DNA from 4 places in the Bacillus sp. MN7755 genome. Region 1 is predicted to be linked to each of the others. Evidence: riboswitches for the same ligand, from Rfam matches in the RefSeq annotation. Region 1 holds a riboswitch; each other region holds the start of a gene.
The links. Region 1 has a riboswitch for S-adenosylmethionine ahead of ACYVEC_RS09450 (Na+/H+ antiporter NhaC family protein). Riboswitches for the same ligand answer to the same signal wherever they lie in the genome.

Region 1 (3,225 bases):
AATCCTGCTGCCGTTAACATTTGCGCACCATACGGAATTAACCCTTGCACACAACATGAGAAAAGATCTAATACACTCGCTGATTTACGAGGATCAATTTCATATTGATCTGCAATGTTTTTCGCAAGTGGACCTGTAAAAATAATAGAAATCGTATTATTCGCTGTACACATATTCGTCATACTCACTAAGCCAGCGATACCGAACTCTGCTCCTTTTTTCGAACGAATGTTACGAGTTAAAATATTCATTAAATATTGAATACCACCATTATATTGAATCAGTTCGACCATACCACCAATTAAAATAGCAAGTAATACTAACTCCATCATACCGCCCATTCCAGTCGTTACACTTTTAAAGAAACTCTCTAACGTGTAACTTCCATCTAAAAGACCGATAACGCCGGATAGTACAGTTCCACCAGTTAACACAATAAGTACATTCCAACCAAGTAGCGCTGTAATAAGTACTCCTGCATACGGTAAAATCTTTATCCAGTCAAAGCTATGCGCTTTAATCTGCGTATCGCTCCCTAAAGTAATGATTACTAATAGTACAATTGTAATCATAGCCGCTGGTAATACAATTAAAAAGTTCGTTTTAAACTTATCTTTCATTTCTGTTCCTTGTGAACGTACAGCTGCGATTGTTGTGTCTGAAATAAATGATAAATTATCACCAAACATCGCTCCGCCCACAACGGTAGCCATCGTAAGTGCAATGGAGATATCAGTTTGCCCACTAATACCTACAGCAATTGGTGCTAATGCGGCAATTGTTCCCATTGAAGTTCCCATCGCTAATGAAATAAATGCCCCTATAACAAAAATTCCAGCTACGATAAATCCTTGCGGTAAAATTGATAACGCTAAGTTAACTGTAGAATCAACGCCGCCCATCCCTTTTGCCGTTTCAGAAAATGCTCCTGCAAGTACAAAGATTAAAACCATAATCATAATATCTGGGTTCCCTGCACCTTTAGCAAATCGTTCTACTTTGATATTAAAGCTTTCTTTACGATTCATTGCTAAAGCGACTCCTACAGCAATTGAAATTGCTACAAGTATCGGCAATTTATAGAAATCACCTGTAATAATTCCAGAACCAATAAATAGTGCCAAAAATATCCCAAGTGGTAATAAAGCCAAACCATTTCCTCTCGTTTCTTTCAAAGTACCATCTCTCCCTAGTTTCAACCTTTTTCTAATGAATAACAAAAGACCTCTTCCAATGAGAAGAGGTCTTATACATCTATAAGAAACACTCTTCTCATCTTTCAAGCACATGCTTGCTGGATTTGGCACAGCACTCTGAAATCGAGTCCGCTGCCGAGGCATCGTAGGGCCAGTCCCTCCGCCTCTCTTTATAAGAAGGTTTCATATTTATTTTTAATAATAATTTCTTCCCTAACTTTACTCGCTTACAAAACAAAAGTCAATTATTTTTTGTATAGATTTTTTTGGTAATTATGCAGAAATTTGAATACAACAATCATTTTAACTTTTTGATTTCTTCTTCCAATATTGAAATCCAATAAAATTCACTATTTTTTATAGCAGCTTTTATCCATTTTGTAGTGCACCAAGCTAACTCATACTCTTCTTTTGTAACATCGCCACTTTTATAAGCATCCTCTAGCTCATCTTCATCCAATACATACATTTTACCGTTCGGTAATAACACTATATCTAAATATAAATCATCAAAATATGGTAAACCACGGTTGTCAATTTTATATTCTTTCGCCACATCGATATAATATTGCACTAATTTTTTCTGATCATCTAACATAGCTGTAATCGCAAAGTTTTTCCCGTCTATGAAATATTGAATCCACGTATATTGATTCCCTGCGATACAAAGTTCTTTACCATCATATTCTTTACAACTAGGTTCTCTTACCTTTTTTATTTCTAATATTCCTAGCATTCCTTCTTCCACTTGCTTAACCGTATAATTCTTCTCTATCAGTCGCTTCCACGAAGAACCGTCACCATATTTACGTTTCATTACGTCCGCTCCCCTTCTATATAGAAAAGCCCCCACATATTATGTGAGAGCTTGTTCAAACTATAATTAAGCTGCTTGACCTTTTTCAGAAATCTCTTTCAAATAAGCTTGTCCTTTTTCAGCGTCATATTGACCTTCCCACTTAGACATAACTACAGCTGCTAAAGAGTTTCCTACAACGTTAACTGCTGTACGAGCCATATCTAAAATACGGTCAATACCAGCGATGAAGGCTAAACCTTCAGCTGGAATACCTACTGTACCAAGTGTTGCTAATAATACAACGAATGATACGCCCGGTACACCTGCGATACCTTTTGATGTAACCATTAATACAAGTAATAATGTAATTTGTTGTGTAATGGATAATTCAATACCGTACATTTGCGCTAAGAAAATTGCTGCAATTGCTTGATATAAAGTTGATCCATCTAAGTTAAATGAATAACCTGTCGGAATAACGAAAGATGTAATTGCTTTCGGACAACCGAACTTCTCCATTTTCTCCATGATTTTCGGTAAAACTGTTTCTGAACTTGCTGTAGAGTATGCTAAGATCAGTTCGTCTTTCAAAATCTTAAAGAATTGGAAAATGTTAATTCCAAATATTTTCGCTGTAAGTCCTAAGACAACTACAACGAAGAAGATCATTGCCCCATATACAACTATGACTAATTTCCCTAATGGAATTAATGAAGATAAACCAAACGTCGAAACTGTTACACCAATTAATGCGAATACACCAAACGGTGCAAATTTCATAACTTGGTTAGTCACGTAGAACATCGCATCTGCTACACCTTGGAAAAATTGAAGAACCGGTCTTCCTCTTTCACCAATCGCCGCAACTCCTAAACCAAATAGTACAGAGAAGAAGATAATCGCAAGCATATCGCCCTCAACCAATGATTTCATAATATTCGTTGGAACGATATTCACAAATGTATCTGCAAACGAATGACTTTGTACTTGAGCTGTTGTTTCTGCATATTTAGAAATATCAGTCTTTGTTAATTGATCCATATTCACGCCTTTTCCTGGTTGGAAAATATTCGCTATTAATAGACCAATAACAATTGCAAGTGTTGTAATGATTTCAAAATAAAGAATTGTTTTCCCGCCTAATCGGCCTAGTTTTTTAACATCGCCAACACCAGCAACTCCAACAACAATACTTGCTACAACAATCGGCACAACGATCATTTTAATTAA
Region 2 (3,225 bases), 400 kb from region 1:
ACTTGTATCCCAAAATTTCTTAATGCTGCATATTGATTCAATTTACTTACTTCAAGGCGTAATGCACGAGATCCATTAAATACTGTTCGCCCGTATCCCTCTAACCAAGCAAGAACCCCCTCAGTCAATTCAGGTGCATAACGATGTCCTCTCGTATGTGAAGAAGCACTCATGCGGCTATAAAAAACACCTTGAGGAGGTTCTTGTTCTAACGATATTGTTCCTTTATCTAAATGCCATTCCTCATACGGTAACTCCAGTTCTTCCAACCTTTTCACTAAATGATCCGTCCATTCCTTATTCTCATGTAATATATAAATTTTACTCATTTGTAATCAATTCCTTTCTTCTTGCTTCAACTAATGGCATCACTTTTTCAGAAAATCGTTTCATCTCTTCAAGCTGTGGTGAAAATTGTAAAAGTAATAATGTAACACCTACTTTTTCAAAAGCGAGTATCCTTTCTGCAATTTGTTCTGGTGTTCCGATTAGATTAGGGCGTAACCCGCGATTAGATACGGAATAATCATTCAATTTCACTTGCTGTTCTAAATGCGATTTACTAATAAAATCTTGGTAACCCGCATAACCTAACGCACCTTCTTTCACATCCGTTATGCGTCTCCATTCCTCTAATGCCTCTTCTTCTGTATCACGACAAATGACGTAAGCCGCAAGCCCGAATGACTGCAATGGCTCCTCTGTGACTTTCTTTCTACGATTCTTCATATCTTCTATTTTCACAGATACTTCTTCCACTGTTCCACCATGCATGACATATGCATCCGCGTGTTTTACGATTACCTCTTTTCCTCGCTTACTCTCACCACCTGCATAGATCTTAATCCCTTGTTTCTGCACAGGTTTTGGACTTAAATGTGTATTATGAATCTCATAAAAATTCCCCTTATAAGAAAACTCTTCTTCTTTCCAAAGCCCTTTCAAAACTGTTACAAATTCCTCTGTACGATCATATCTTTCGTCGTGTGCGGTAAATACCCCGCCATACTGCCTAGCTTCTTCTTCCCACCATGCTGAAACTACATTCAATGTAAAACGGCCATTACTTAATTGATCAATATTCGCTGCCATTTTTGCTGTAACTGCTGGATTGTGGAAACCAGGTCTTACAGCTGTCATGATCTCTAATCTATCCGTCACTGCTGCAAGTGCTGCCGCAGTTGTCCATGCTTCTAAACTTGGTGCTGAAACACCTTTTATATCATTTAAATTTAATTCCGCAATAAGTGTTGTTGAAAAACCTAATTGTTCTGCCGCTTGCGCTGTTTGTTTTGCATACTCAAACGTAGGCGGCATAGATTCATCATCTACATTTCGAAGCCATCCCCCAAAAATCGGCAACCAAAAACCATACTCCACTACCTATTCCCCCTTTACCTTTTAGCCATAAAAAAGGCTACTCTTATCGAAATAAGAGTAGCCTTCTTGACTAAGTGAACCGCTCTTATCTTTCAGGTGTTTTTTCACCTGCAGGATTTGGCACCTTTCGTCTAAAACGAGGTTGCCGAAGTTTCATAGGGCCCGTCCCTCCACTTCTCAACATAAGAATTGTTTGTTTTTGTGATTTTTTTATTATAATCATCAGAATAATAAAAATCAATCATTTAATACTTATTTTTCCGATAAACATTAAATGATATATAAGAAATCATATTTTTATAGCGGTTCATGAGGGTATTATCTTGTTTTACTTACGAATATATGAAGGGGTATGTTGTATCATGTCGAAAACATCATGTATAACCAAGTTGCTTTGCTTCTATTATAAAAATACAGCAAAATAAATACGAACCAAAAGAGGTGTTAGTAATATGAAAAATAAAAGATGTGATAATTGCGGTTCTACTACATTTAAAGAAGGAAGAGTTGGATCTGCTTATCATGCATATGTTTGTGAAGATGATTCTAGTAGGTTCTTTTCAGGAGGGAAACGTTCTAAGCTATTAACCACATTCTGTTTAGAATGCGGTGAGGTAAAATCATTCAGAGTTGAAAAACCAGATACATTCAAAGAATAAAATGTATTCGAGAAGATGTTGTTACTAACATGAAAATAGCATTATTTATATTTAAGCTAATAGAAAAAGAATATTATCTAAAAATGATCCAGATGAACTTATTGAAATACAAAATAAAAAAACACTCATAATTTCGCAAAAGCTATTTACAAAGCACATAGGAGAACTCCCTATAGTTTTTAAGCTTAAAACTATATTATTAAAATTAAGATGGTTTAAGTCGCAGAAAGGTACCTTTAGGTGTCTTTTTTTATGGAGAATCAGTTTAAAAACTAAAAATAAAAGAACCTCAATAAATGAGGTTCAAAAAATCTACTATTTTAAATTACCTTCGTAAAAAGCAACTCCATTTTGAACATGTTTTAAATACCATGTAATCGTCCCGCCACAAACATTTTCATTAAAACTATTAGCATATACTCCATTTGAGTAATACAGAGTTCTTTTGAATTTACCATTAGAATATTCATAAGGAATTGAGCATGTTGCTTGTTTCGGAGAGCTCACAGCTTTTTGCGTATCAGCTGAAGCCGCTCCAATTCCTCCTGTTAATGCAATACCAGTTGCCAATAGCCCTACTACTAATTTCTTGAACATAATAAATCCCCCTTTAATAGTTTTTATAACTTACAACTTAAATGTATCACTTTTGTAATTTATGTAAATATCTTGAATATGTAGAAATATTTATTTAATTTTTGGTAATATTAGGATTTTATTTTATCAAATGAAAAATAGAGGGATTTAGAGAAGTATGTAACAATGCATAATAAATCAATCAGATATTATGATATACTCACAAAGAACTGATACAAAATTTCTTTAGATTGGAAAACTAAAGTCTTATCTACCTAAAAGGAAGGCGCCTAATGGCGTCTTTTCTTTATTTTCAAAAGGACCTGCTCAATTCATTCTTAAAAACATAAGGTAAAGTGAACCCATTAAAATCCATGGAATGAACCCTAGTTTTACCCTTTTATCTAAAGGAGGCACTATTGTTATGGGATATGGTGGTAGTTGCGGCGAAGGCTGCGGTTTCGCTGGAGGATTTGCTTTATTAGTTGTATTATTTATTCTATTAATCATTATTGGATGCAGTTGTTTCTGCTAAAAAACTATTAGAAAAGGTACCTATATATAGGTACCTTTTCTTTATGTGCCTTATTCATTATCTAGTTCCAAACTT
Region 3 (3,225 bases), on a different contig from region 1:
ACGTTCCAAGGCGATTGCGCCCTCTCACATATCCACTAAATCCACCGATCAGTACACCTAGCCCTATATCAAGAACTGCTGCTATCAATCCAACTGTTAGCGAAATTTTCCCGCCAGCCCATGTACGTGCCCATATGTCTCTACCTAAATCATCTGTTCCGAACCAATGTTCACTACTAGGCGGTAAGTTTGTTGCCTCTTTTACTTGCTCACTCGCAGTAAATGGCGTTAAACTTTCACCAATAAGAGAGAATGCAATAATTAGTAATAACGTCACTGACCCTAAAACTGCGATTGGATTCGATACAAACTTACGCAGTACTTCCTTTTTTCGGCTAATCGTTTGCTGATCTTTATTTATCGTTAATTCTTTTTTCTCTTCATTCGTTAATAACTGTTTATTAATTTCATAAGCTCCCATTTAAATATTCCCCCCTCCTTACGTAATAGAACGAATGCGCGGATCAACAATACGATGAATGATATCTGTAATAAAAATACATACAATCAATAGCGCACTATAGAAAATGGTTGTTCCCATAATTACCGGATAATCTCGATTAAAAATACTATCTACGAAATATTTTCCTAAACCAGGAATGGAAAATATTTTTTCAATAACGAAAGTCCCTGTTAACAGTCCAGCCATTAATGGTCCAACAAATGTAAGTACCGGAACAATTGCATTCCGAAGAGCGTGCCTTATAATGATTTTTTTAATTGGTATACCTTTCGCTCTCGCCAGCTTAATATAATCACTCTGCAAAACTTCAATCATATTAGAACGAACAAATCTTGTAATCACTGCAATTGGTCCTAGTGCCAATGCGAAAGACGGTAATATTGTATGTTCGAATGTTCCCCAAGAAGCCACTGGTAATAATTCAAATTGGATAGCAAATACTTGTATGAATAGTGGTGCTAAAATAAAACTTGGAATAGAAATACCGAGAATTGCAAGTAAGCTCACACTATAATCAATTACTTTGCCATGATACAGGGCAGCAAATGTACCTGCAGCAATTCCGACTAACAATGAAATAATAAGTGCTTGTAGACCGATAATTGCTGATGGACCAAATCCTGTCGTTATAATTTCTGATACACCTTGTCCTGTCGACTGAACGGATTCACCAAAATCAAAATGAACTACACCGTCTAAATAAGCAACATATTGATTCCATAACGGTTCATCAAGATGATACTTCGCTCTCATGTTTTGGATCACTTCTTCAGGAAAGATTTTTGCATCTGATGAAAATGGATCTCCCGGAATAATATGCATAATTAGAAATGTCACTGTCGTAATAACCCATAGTGTGAACACCATAACCGATAATTTTTTAATTACATACACTCTAATAACCTCCTAAACACATATATTTACTTTGTTTTATGAACGTACTTTTTCAATTACTCCCTTTTCTCTTTTTAGAATACAAAAAGCCTTGATCTTAAAAAATAAGATCAAGGCTTAATAAACAAAGGCCCATCACTTATCTTTCAAGACTTGCTTGCTGGAATTAGCACGGTGTTCCTATTACAGAACCCGCTGCTGAGGTGTCATAGGGCCAGTCCCTCTACCTCTCTGGATAAGTAAATTACTATATTATTATTTGGTTCAAATTGTATATTTCGAATTATAATTCTGAAAAAATGAAAAGTCAATCAAATTGGATATATTTAGAAAAATCAGTTTTTAACACTTTTATTTATCTATGTCTTATTTCGCTTATAATAAAAAAAATGATATGAAAGGAGTTATAAGATGGACCCCTTACTTCTAGCTACTATAGGATTACCATTAACAATCGTTATACTTGTCATCATCGGCTTCTACAAACTCTTCATCAAAAAGAAAAGTATCACCTTTTTTTATACCCCTTTCGATAATATTACCGGGCAAACTATTTCCGAATTTCACGAAGAACAGAAGATATTAGTATCCGAGGATGAAGACGGCGATGGTAAGAAGAAAAAATAACCTTGCACAGGCAAGGTTATTTTTTCGTTTCTGCTTGAAAACGTTTATAGTATGTCGATGCTGTTGCAAAATTAATTTCTATATCACGAATCAACGATGAATCTTCTTCTTTAGCCAGCTTCTGTAATTTTTTCATCGCTTGTTCCGATTCATTCAAGAAACCAATATATACCTCATGTTCTTGCTCTTTCGACTTCGGAACACGAATTTCTTTACGTATATGATCAATATCTTCTAACATGCTCGTTGTTACCTTCTGCACATCTTCTTTATATGCAGCATTTGTTATTTCCTTACCGCCCTTTTCTTTTGCAACTTCAAATAACTGCAGTGCTTTATTAATTTCTTTATTCATTTTCAAATCATATTTTTCATGTACTGCACGGTATTCTTTCATCTCTTCCGTTTGCTCAGTAGACTGCTCTACCTTTTCTTTCGGTTCTTTCGTATCTTTACTTCCATTACATCCTGCTAGAAGGATCATACTTCCCATTACAGCAATACCCAAAACCTTCTTCATCTCGAATTCTCCTTTTATCTACAGCTACTACTCATTATAGTTTCTTTTATCTCCACTTGTTATTATACCGAGAACACCCTACTTTTTACACTTAAGACGACATCGTAATATATATACCAACATGTTTGTCACAGTATCGTCACTTTATACAAATAACTTTTGCACTGCTTTACTACCTCACCTTACAAAACTGTAAGCACACATAAAGAACAAACCATGCTAGACTTACATATGCATAAAGCAAGCATATGTAAGTTTTTAAGGAGAATCATCTATGTACAAAACAATGCCTTTTATGGGAGAAGATATTCGTGTCCTCATTCGCGAAAAGTCACTTCATATTGAAAATACAGAGAGCCTTCGCCGCGTATTAAAAAAGAAGCATGCTCCATTTAAGTTAGCCCAATATTTAAAACAACAACATACAAATCAATTTTATACTGTGCTAAATATATCGGATAAATCATTAACAATCGAAATCATCGGTCACATCTACATTGGAAACTTTGCAGATATCTTAAAAGAAATCCCACGCATACCGAAGATTGCTCCTATTATCGTTAAAAAAGCGTATAAAATTACCGATCACACCGATATTATCGACTGCGGTGAAAAAGAAGTCGATAGTAATCGCTGGGTGTGGGATAAACTTGCTGTTTTATATGATACGATCATGAATAATATGTATGAGGTATTTCAAAGAAATGAAAAAAAGAACTGA
Region 4 (3,225 bases), on a different contig from region 1:
TAATACTTTAGGAAGAAAATGTATTTCATATTCCTTACTTCCCCGTACTACTTCATCAACTTCTCTTTCACAAATTCCCCTTATTAAATAATCATTTCTTAACTCTATTTGAATTTGCTGAAATATTGCGCTACATTTTTTCAATTGAAGTAAACACGTAATATACGTTCGTAAAAGTTCGTTATCATACCCACAACATTTTATAATACGTTCCATTTCATTCATAATGTACGAGCCTTTTCTTCTATTTGTAATAACCACTTTTCCCGCTTCTCTCGTTTACTCGTTTTCACAGATTGAAAAACTGACCGTTTTATATCGCGAATTCCGCAAAAACGTAAAACACCTCTCTTCATCATAATCCAATCTGCTGATCGATATAATAGTGCGACATACCATAACGGTGAGTCTAATGTATTAATTACCCACGCCTTCTTACCTTTCAATAACCCTTTCGGCAGAGCACCTTCATATTTATAAGCAAATCCAGCTACGAATATGCGATCAATAAACCCTTTTAAAATAGCCGGCATCCCCCACCACCATATTGGATAAATGAAGAGAAGAGTATCCGCTTCTTCCACTAACGTTCTGTACCGAGCTGTTTCTTCTTCATTTACTAAATCACGCCTTTTCTTCTCTTCATTAAAAACAAGGACTGGATCAAATTGTTCTTTGTATAAATCAAGTACAGTAACTGAATGATTTGTTTCCTGTAGTCCTTTTTGCACATGCTTTAAAATCGCCGCGTTAAAACTTGAAGGACTAGGATGAGCGTATACAATTAGTACATTCACTGCCAAACAACTCCCTCTATAAGTTAAAGTTTCCCCTTCTTTAACATCTTCTCTACAATTTGCACGTTTTTCGAACTTTGCAACAAACGATTTAATACTGTGATTAACTCTTCCTTTTCTAAATCTTTCAGTTTCTCTTTCACCTTACTCTCACCAGCATCTTGAATATCATAAACAACTGCCGCCATATGCTTGCAAAGATTCTCATACGGACACTCGCAGCTACTTTCTGTAAAATCTTCAAGATCAATAATCACTTCATAGTTTCCTGCATTTCCAGTAACGAAAGCAAATACTTTTTTGTCTTGTATTTCAACATCTTCTACATGTCCTTCTTCATAATATTCATAACCTTTATCCATAATGTATTTAGGAATCCATTTCGTTATATCATGTAATAAGTAAGCGTACATAATAGCACCGCTTCCTTTAATTCCCTTTTGACTTCCACAACCCCTGCATGTTATTCTAATAACTGTCAAATAGCAAGTCTATGTGACAAAACGACTGACACCTATTCGGCGAAGGTGTCTCTTTTCATTTGCAGCCGATATGAAGTGCCTCTTTCAGGCACATTCAATCTTTGACACTACACACTCAACACCATTCCCTGTATCAGGCTGCTTAAGCAGTCTTTTACTCTACATACTTCAAAAAAAAGAGAGCTTAGCTCCCTTTTCTCGCCTTATAAAATACCCCTTTTTCAGTATAGAGATATTCATCAGCTAATGTAATTTTCCCATCCAGTTTCAGTTCATCTAATAGCCTTGATAAATAAAATTGATGTAACATCTTTTTCGTGAATTTTCCTTCATGATGCGAAACGATATGTTCTTGAATATCTAACAATGATATCGGCTTATCTTGCTCTATCATATATTCATAAACTGTACTACGCAGTTTTACGTATTTTTCGAGTGTCACAGTAATGCGCAACCCCTTTCTTCTTAATATAAATTTTCGTAATCGGTTTTTTTGCAACAAAAAAACCTCTCCGATAAGAAGAAGTTACGTATATATCTTCGTCTTATCTCCCAGAACAAATATGTTCTGCTGGAATTAGCACCTGCATCGCGGTTGCTGGGTTTCATCGGGCCAGTCCCTCCACCTCTCTGGATAAGAAAATATTCACTTAAAACCTACTATACGTAATTTCACTTTAATTGTCAAACAAATATAACAAATTATATTTTTTTCCTTACTGTTCATACTATATATATATGAGTATTCAAGGAGGATTATGAAATGCATCAAAATGCTCGCGGATATGTACAAGATTCTTTTCAATCGTTACAAGAAGCAAAACATTGTTTAGAAGAAGCACTACAGACTGTTGAAAAAGATTTTAATCGCGCTCGTATTGAGCAATCCCTTTATGCGATCGAACAAGCTATTCAACGCTGCGATTACACCGTTCACATTTTAGAACAAGATTGAAAAAACTTCCCATCAATTGATGGGAAGCTTTTTCAAATGGCATACTTCATAATTATTGCCGTTATGATTAAAAAATATACAGAATTAACAATTTCTAAAATCCCTACTTTTATAATTGAAATTTTTTTGCCATACAATATAATTGCTCGAATGACACTTGGTATAAAAATAAGAGAACACCACGGATTGATAGCAAATACGATAATCGTTAACACGATATGATAACCCCAAGATATAAAACGATACTTCGGATTATTTTTCTCACGAATCATCGTTTTCACATAAAACGTACTTCCTAAAAAATATAAAAATGAAATAAGCGCAATAAATACTGCTGTTTTATCTAGAAGCTTCATTGAAAAATAATAACTAACTAAACCACCTATACAGAAAACAATAATTGCACTAATGTCATTTAGTAATGCTCTTTCATTCTTTTGACGAGCGTAATACATATTTACTATAAATAAGGGAATCATTACCGCTACGAATAAAAGAATGCGCCATTCATATAATAGAGAAATCATCCCAAATACGAAAGCGATGATAAAATATACAATCGAAGCATGTAAATACTCTTTTTTTCGTTTTTGTTTTATGTACATAAGAAATGGATACGTAGCTAAATAGATAAAGAACCAAGCTAAAAACAATGGGATATGATACATAGTAGGTTTCCCAAGAATAACACTTAATAGAAATGGTATAACAAGCATGGCCCATGCACCATGTTGCTTCGGAATAACTAACTTCATTAACTATACACCTCCCTTTTGAAAATAGTTCTCACCTATTATTATACAAATAATTTTATATAATAGCCGACGTATATTGAATCGATTTTTTGACAAATAAAAAATGCTCCTTACAATATGTAAGAAGCATGAAAGAGGCAAACGAATATGTAAGTCGCGACCCTACCTTATATGAGTATGCTTTTCTATGCCATGTTATGCTTATCTAATATGCCGTATTTCCTTTTAAATCTTGT

Region 2: it holds a riboswitch for S-adenosylmethionine, as region 1 does, so the genes downstream of both, ACYVEC_RS07235 (LLM class flavin-dependent oxidoreductase) here and ACYVEC_RS09450 (Na+/H+ antiporter NhaC family protein) in region 1, are expected to answer to the same signal.
Region 3: it holds a riboswitch for S-adenosylmethionine, as region 1 does, so the genes downstream of both, ACYVEC_RS11210 (ABC transporter permease) here and ACYVEC_RS09450 (Na+/H+ antiporter NhaC family protein) in region 1, are expected to answer to the same signal.
Region 4: it holds a riboswitch for S-adenosylmethionine, as region 1 does, so the genes downstream of both, ACYVEC_RS25085 (hypothetical protein) here and ACYVEC_RS09450 (Na+/H+ antiporter NhaC family protein) in region 1, are expected to answer to the same signal.

What each region holds. Positions count from the first base shown of each region.
Region 1 covers NZ_BTRL01000008.1:450,388-453,612, reverse strand. The annotation lists gene ACYVEC_RS09450 (Na+/H+ antiporter NhaC family protein) at 1-1,175, opposite strand, end outside; SAM riboswitch class I at 1,270-1,375, opposite strand; gene ACYVEC_RS09445 (ribonuclease FAU-1 family protein) at 1,495-2,013, opposite strand; gene gltP (glutamate/aspartate:proton symporter GltP) at 2,080-3,225, opposite strand, start outside.
Region 2 covers NZ_BTRL01000008.1:49,285-52,509, reverse strand. The annotation lists gene ACYVEC_RS07240 (ATP-grasp domain-containing protein) at 1-329, opposite strand, end outside; gene ACYVEC_RS07235 (LLM class flavin-dependent oxidoreductase) at 322-1,380, opposite strand; SAM riboswitch class I at 1,463-1,569, opposite strand; gene ACYVEC_RS07230 (hypothetical protein) at 1,833-2,039, shown strand; gene ACYVEC_RS07225 (LCI fold-containing protein) at 2,355-2,636, opposite strand; gene ACYVEC_RS07220 (YjcZ family sporulation protein) at 3,040-3,150, shown strand.
Region 3 covers NZ_BTRL01000009.1:25,195-28,419, reverse strand. The annotation lists gene ACYVEC_RS11215 (ABC transporter permease) at 1-421, opposite strand, end outside; gene ACYVEC_RS11210 (ABC transporter permease) at 440-1,357, opposite strand; SAM riboswitch class I at 1,494-1,599, opposite strand; gene ACYVEC_RS11205 (DUF3951 domain-containing protein) at 1,769-1,984, shown strand; gene ACYVEC_RS11200 (hypothetical protein) at 2,001-2,504, opposite strand; gene ACYVEC_RS11195 (hypothetical protein) at 2,779-3,225, shown strand.
Region 4 covers NZ_BTRL01000025.1:167,353-170,577, forward strand. The annotation lists gene ACYVEC_RS25070 (hypothetical protein) at 1-225, opposite strand, end outside; gene ACYVEC_RS25075 (NAD(P)H-dependent oxidoreductase) at 222-797, opposite strand; gene ACYVEC_RS25080 (SWIM zinc finger family protein) at 821-1,210, opposite strand; gene ACYVEC_RS25085 (hypothetical protein) at 1,464-1,781, opposite strand; SAM riboswitch class I at 1,822-1,920, opposite strand; gene ACYVEC_RS25090 (hypothetical protein) at 2,043-2,234, shown strand; gene ACYVEC_RS25095 (YwiC-like family protein) at 2,267-2,989, opposite strand; gene ACYVEC_RS25100 (ECF transporter S component) at 3,175-3,225, opposite strand, start outside.